DNA from 3 places in the Vibrio neonatus genome. Region 3 is predicted to be linked to each of the others. Evidence: predicted binding sites of a transcription regulator. Region 3 holds the regulator's gene; each other region holds the start of a gene.
What was found. The regulator CRP, encoded in region 3, controls carbon source genes, mostly activating them, when cyclic AMP is high. The targets are predictions, from matches to a motif close to TGTGANNNNNNTCACA.
Positions count from the first base shown of each region.

Region 1 (2,208 bases), 680 kb from region 3:
TACCAATGGTCACTTCACCCGTTGGGTTAGCTTCTTCATAGATAACTTGTTCCCATTCAGACAAATCAGCTTCTGGAGCTTCAATACCAAAACGAGTACAAACAAGATCATCTAGACCTTGAGATTTGATAAGTTGTGGGATCTTGTAGATTGAATCTACATCTTTCATTGAGATAACTGCTTTTTCTTGTACGTTACAGAACAAAGCAATTTTCTTACGCTCGTTTGCAGGAACCATACGGTCACTACGGCAAACAAGAATATCTGGTTGAATACCAATTGATAGCAACTCTTTAACTGAGTGCTGAGTTGGTTTGGTTTTCACTTCACCCGCAGCGGCTAGGTAAGGAACTAGAGTCAAGTGCATGAACATCGCACGCTCACGGCCTAATTCAACCGCTAGCTGACGAATCGCTTCCATAAATGGTAGAGACTCAATATCACCGACTGTGCCACCCACTTCAACGATAGCCACGTCGTGGCCTTTAGAGCCTACGATTACGCGGTCTTTTATCGCATTAGTAATGTGAGGGATAACCTGAATAGTCGCACCTAAGTAATCACCGCGACGTTCAGCTGCTAGTACGTCTGAGTAAACACGACCTGCAGTAAAGTTGTTGCGCTTGGTCATCTTGGTACGAATGAATCTTTCGTAGTGACCAAGGTCAAGGTCAGTTTCAGCGCCATCTTCCGTGACAAACACTTCACCATGCTGAGTCGGGCTCATAGTACCCGGATCAACGTTGATGTAAGGGTCAAGCTTCATCATGGTCACTTTAAGACCACGAGCTTCTAAAATAGCAGCCAATGATGCTGCTGCAATACCTTTACCGAGTGAGGAAACAACCCCGCCAGTAACAAAAATGTAATTTGTCGTCATGTTTAACCTGAAATTGGTTGAATGAGGGAAATGGATATCTTCTAGACGGGATGTAAATATACCAGAAGCCCTTTATCGCCACAACGTGAAACTTATCACAAGCCTTTTTTTAATTTTTTGCTTCAAATCAAATCAGCCTGTTTCGGCGATTTTACTTCCGTTCATCTAGCTTCACTAAGTCCCACAGCGAATCTAAATATTCTAGATCACACTCGTCCAATAATTTACCTTGTTCGCGCACTTTTTGCTCTACGGCTTTAAAGCGACGTTCAAACTTATTATTGGCTTTAGCCAGCGCAACTTCTGGGTTGCAATTCAAGTGTCTAACAAGGTTGACGGTAGCAAATAACAGATCGCCTAGCTCATCTTCCACTTTGTTTTGTTCAACCGTGACTTGCAGTGCTTCATCTAAAACTTCTTGTACTTCTTCATGCACTTTATCCACCACCGGCCCAATACTATCCCAATCAAAACCGTGTTTAGCACATCGTTTTTGGATTTTATTGGCGCGACTTAATGCCGGCAAAGACTTTGGTACAGAGTCTAGAATACTTTTTTCAACATTGCCTAGCTGGGCTTTTTCTTTCGCTTTTTCCGCTTCCCAGTTGTCATTAATTTCTTGTTCGTTAGCAAATTTGGCACCAGAAAAGACATGCGGATGACGGCGCACTAGTTTTTCATTGAGTACATCAACCACATCGCCAAAATCAAATAGCTGTTGCTCTTTAGCCATTTGCGAATAGAAGATCACTTGAAACAGTAGATCGCCTAACTCTTCTTTTAGATTATTCCAGTCTTTGTTGTGAATAGCATCCACGACTTCGTAAGTTTCTTCGATGGTGTGCGGCACTATGCTATCGAAATCTTGCTTAATATCCCACGGACAGCCCTGCTTTGGGTCTCGTAGCGTAGCCATGATTGTAAGCAGTTGTTGAATGGAGTTTGCCGAAGTGTTTGCGGTTTCAGATGACATGGGAGTTCCAATTTATTGATAAAAAAGCCCCTAATAAGGGGCTTAGTAAATTTACGATTTGATACAAATAAGTTAGCCAAGACGCTTAACAGATATCACGTCTTTGATTTGCTCGATACGTGATTGCACGCGGGAGCTGATTTCAATATTACTGACTTGAATATCCAAATCCATGATGGCTAATTGACGTTTGTAATCCGTGCGAGAGCGCATGCTGGCGACCTTGAGCTTCTCATTGGTAATAAGCGTAGTAATGTCCTTTAACAGACCCGTACGCTCAAGGGCTTCCACTCGCAAGGTCAGTATAAACGACCCCACAAAACCACTCCCCCACACCGTATCGATAATACGCTCT
Region 1 covers NZ_AP024885.1:2,269,464-2,271,671, forward strand. The annotation lists gene OCU38_RS10490 (CTP synthase) at 1-880, opposite strand, end outside; gene mazG (nucleoside triphosphate pyrophosphohydrolase) at 1,032-1,853, opposite strand; gene relA (GTP diphosphokinase) at 1,926-2,208, opposite strand, start outside.
Region 1: the regulator CRP is predicted to act here: its motif matches at 965-980, upstream of OCU38_RS10490 (CTP synthase).

Region 2 (2,208 bases), 890 kb from region 3:
GAGGTTAATACTGCGCCCACGCATTTGCTCCATAACTGTTGATCGAGAGACCAACCGACTTCAAGTGGGGAAACGCTGACCACGAAATCAAGTTCACGCTCGGGATTGGTTTCAATCCAGCGGGCGAGGGGAGCGCCTTTGTCTCGTGATGGCTCGGCCATTAACTGCCAAACCTTGGCCAAATTTTCTAGCCTTTGTAAAAAGAAGCCTGCTTCGGCAAGAGCCGGTTCAGCTAGGCGAGGAGAGACTTCGCCATCTTTAATTCTTTCACTTATCAGATCGGTTATCTTGGCTAGTGCTTGAGCGGCTTTAGTACAAACGGTCTTAAGCTCTTTACTTTGTTCTACGAGCCACTGCGGTAATTCACCGTGTTCAAAGCGCAGTCGATTCTCTTTAAATCCAGCGGGATCTAATTGACGAGCAACGTTGTTTAAACTTGGGATGATCTCAGCAATCGAGTTTTGTAGCTCTGTAAGAAAACGGTCGACACGTTTGGCATCGGCTAGTGATGAAATCTTAGTGCTGCTTTTATTGAGCGTTTCTAGCCATGCAGCGGCACCTTTTAAACTGGCCGATGCCGAGGAGTGATCACGCGCCACTTTAGGTAAATGATGGGCTTCATCAAACACATAAATGGTATTTTCAGGCTCTGAGAGGATGACGCCGCCACCGAGATCTAAATCAGCCATGACTAAACTGTGGTTTGCAATAACCACATCGGCTTTATCCAGTTCCGAGCGTGCTTTTTGAAATGGACAACCCCTGTGCGCGGGGAGGCCGTTATTACAACTGTGTTTGTCACTGACACTACTTTGCCATACTTCGTCTTTTATTGGTTTTGGCCAAGAGTCACGGTCGCCATCCCATTTATTTTCAGACAAGGCTTTATACATTCTTTCAAGTAGCTCTATGTCTGATTTTTTCGGCTTAGTTTCAAACATGGCTATTTGTCCGTCATCAGCGCCGGATGCGGCAGCCAGTTTTTCTGCGCAACAATAACGTTGACGTCCTTTTGCCAAAATAAATGAAAATTCAAAATCCACAAGACGGCGGTATAAAGGTAAATCTTTATTTATAAGCTGCTCTTGAAGGGCAACGGTGGCGGTGGAAATAACCACTTTGCGGTTATTAAACTTTGCGACAGGGATTGCCGCCATTAAATAAGCAAGGGATTTACCGATTCCGGTGCCAGCTTCAGCAACAATCAAACGGTTACTTTTATGGTACTCACCACAAAGGGTTTTCGTGATCTCTGCAACTAAGTAATTTTGTGCTCGACGGGGAATAAAATTATCCAGTTGATGATGCAGATTTTTGTAGCTGTGGCGTATTGCTTCTTGGATTTTGGGATTCATTTTTTATCAGACAGTGACATGCTGACGCCATAATAACACATCTATACAGGCTACATACGCAATACAAGAATGTAGTTCGATAAAGAATTCTTGTGATTTGCGTCACAAAAATATCAAGCGAAATGGCAGTATTAAAAAGTTCATATTTTATGTTCGGCTTATTATCGACTAGATATAAATACTTTCATTGTGAAACTTATAACACTTATCTATCGTTCTGATTCTAGAATGACTTCCATATATGGAATATTATATTGCGAAAAGTGCAATTTAAAGAGTTGTTAAGCTTGTGTGTTTTTATCGTAGAAAAATGTGAATTTGCGCGTTGAAATCCCATAACCTTTTGTTTTTTAATGATTTTTATATTTATTTTTGTTGTTTTAGGGTTTGTTGACACTGCTTTATAAAAATTGCAATGTAGCAACACTTTCAGAGGGTAAGCAGATACGAAGATATCTCGCCTTTTGGGTGATTATAAAAATAACTAAATAAACTAAAGAATCACATAGGGTTCGAGTTAAAGGAATAAGGACGTAAATTAACATGAAAAAAACACTATTAGCACTAACAGTTGCTTCTCTAGCTGCAACTTCTGTTAACGCTGCAGAAATCTATAAGTCTGAAGACGGCGCTGTAGACTTTTACGGTCAACTTCGTCAAGAGCTTGAATTTAGAGACTCTGCTGACCATAAAGCAGACCTTAGCTCTGGTTCATCACGCGCTGGTGTTCAAGGTCACTACTCTGTTACTGATTCAGTAGACGTTATCGGCCTAGTTGAGCTAGGTGTTGGTGACGGCGATATCACTAACCGTCAACACTACGTTGGTTTTTCTGGTGACTTCGGTACAGTAG
Region 2 covers NZ_AP024885.1:1,094,006-1,096,213, forward strand. The annotation lists gene dinG (ATP-dependent DNA helicase DinG) at 1-1,355, opposite strand, end outside; gene OCU38_RS05065 (porin) at 1,899-2,208, shown strand, end outside.
Region 2: the regulator CRP is predicted to act here: its motif matches at 1,447-1,462, upstream of dinG (ATP-dependent DNA helicase DinG).

Region 3 (2,208 bases):
ATGACTATCTAAATTTCATCACTCCACAGTTTTCGCGCACCCACATTAACTTTCAGCGTGTGCCTACCGTAGACACCTCAAACCCACTTAACGCCAAAGGCATTCCAAGCTTAGATGAAAGCTTTGTAGTGATTCGTATGCGCGGCTTTAAAAACGTCGACTTCCCTTACCTTCTCGCCATGATTGATGGCTCATTTATGTCACGACATAACACCTTAGTTGTGCCCGGCGGTAAGATGAGTTTCGCCATGGAACTCATTATTCGCCCTATATTGCAACAACTGCTAGAGACAGGAAAGATAGGCTAAGGTCCGACCTTAATCACACTCTTTAATAAGAGTGTGATTAAGGGCACGCTTTTGTGTGAAAATTCAACAGGTCATGACGATCAAAATCAAGAAATTTCGCTAAAAAAAAGTTACTATTCGTACTGCAAAAAATTAAACGTAGTAGCAGCAACTACACCCCTCGCCCCTTAGATGGCGATGTCTGGGGACATAATTATACTCGCTGAGAGAGGAAGATAAGAATATGGTTTTAGGTAAACCTCAAACAGATCCAACTTTAGAGTGGTTTTTGTCACATTGCCACATCCACAAATACCCTTCAAAAAGCACATTGATCCACGCTGGCGAAAAAGCGGAAACTCTTTACTACATCGTAAAAGGTTCTGTAGCAGTACTGATTAAAGATGAAGAAGGGAAAGAAATGATTCTTTCTTACCTTAACCAAGGTGATTTCATCGGTGAGCTAGGTCTTTTTGAAGATGATCAAGAGCGTACCGCATGGGTTCGTGCTAAATCTCCATGTGAGGTTGCTGAAATCTCATTCAAGAAATTCCGTCAGCTAATCCAAGTTAATCCAGACATCCTAATGCGTCTTTCTTCGCAAATGGCTAACCGTCTGCAAGTGACAAGTCAAAAAGTAGGTGACCTTGCGTTCCTAGACGTGACTGGTCGTATTGCTCAGACTCTGCTTAACCTTGCAAAACAACCTGACGCAATGACTCACCCAGACGGCATGCAAATTAAGATCACTCGTCAAGAAATTGGCCAGATCGTAGGTTGTTCTCGTGAGACTGTAGGTCGTATCTTGAAGATGCTTGAAGAGCAAAACCTGATTTCTGCACACGGTAAAACTATTGTGGTTTACGGTACTCGTTAATCAACTTTAGCTTCAAATACTAAAACCGCTGTTATTCAACAGCGGTTTTTTATTGCCTGCACTTCTAATATTCCATTTAATAACGTGTTATTTACCACTATTGGTGCTTTCAAAAATCTTATCGGCTGACGCCTCGACAAAGCCTTGATAAAGCTGACCTTGTCTATCTTTATAACGCTTGGCAAACTCATAAAACCCACCCGGTACGGTTTGTATACCATCGGTAAACGTAACCTCTACCTTATCTGCCATGGTTGAAGATTGTTCTAACAACACCTCAGGTGTCCCTTTCACTTCACCGCCAGAAGCATTGATGGCGAACTGCTTTTCTTGCAAAAAGGCATTCACCTCACTCACCTCAGCAAACTGCGCCAGTTGGTTAACACTAACGGTAAAGTGATTTGCCCCATAACCATGTGCGGCAACCCATGCGGCGTATTCACTCTCTTGTGCTAATTGCTGATATTGCTCAAAGCTTAAATCCCACAAGCGTCCGCCATGCAAAAAGTTAGAACCCACAAGTTGTTGTGACTCTATTTGCTCAATCAATTGCCTGACAATGGCCTGCAATTCATCTGAGCACTGCTCTAGTTGTAATTGACTAATAAAGACTTTGGGAAAGTCAGGCTGTGGGTGCTGATAGTGCTTCGCCACCAATTTTTTGGCTTTGAACACATAGTCTCCGCCTTCTTGATAACCAAGATCGAGAAAGGGCTGTGCTAAAGCATCTAAGCCAACGGGCGAACAAGCAAAAGTTCGCAATGCAATATGATCATTAATCAAAGCTTTATCTTGCTTTAATAATTCGTGGATCACCTGCGACGATGGGCAGAGCCTGCCATTAAAGTCATCCCACAATAGGTCAAATAGCTTTTGTACACCCATAACCCCTCCTTGTAGCCAAACGCAATTACTAGTCAAACAAATGGTTAGTTGAGCAGATGGTTAGTCGAACTCAATTCCCGGAGATAATGTTTCCGGGAGAATTGGCGCATCACCTTGGATAGACGCCATTGGATAAGCACAATAGTCTGCAGCATAGAA
Region 3 covers NZ_AP024885.1:206,112-208,319, reverse strand. The annotation lists gene OCU38_RS00975 (phosphoribulokinase) at 1-308, shown strand, start outside; gene crp (cAMP-activated global transcriptional regulator CRP) at 532-1,164, shown strand; gene OCU38_RS00965 (DUF1338 domain-containing protein) at 1,252-2,049, opposite strand; gene astD (succinylglutamate-semialdehyde dehydrogenase) at 2,110-2,208, opposite strand, start outside.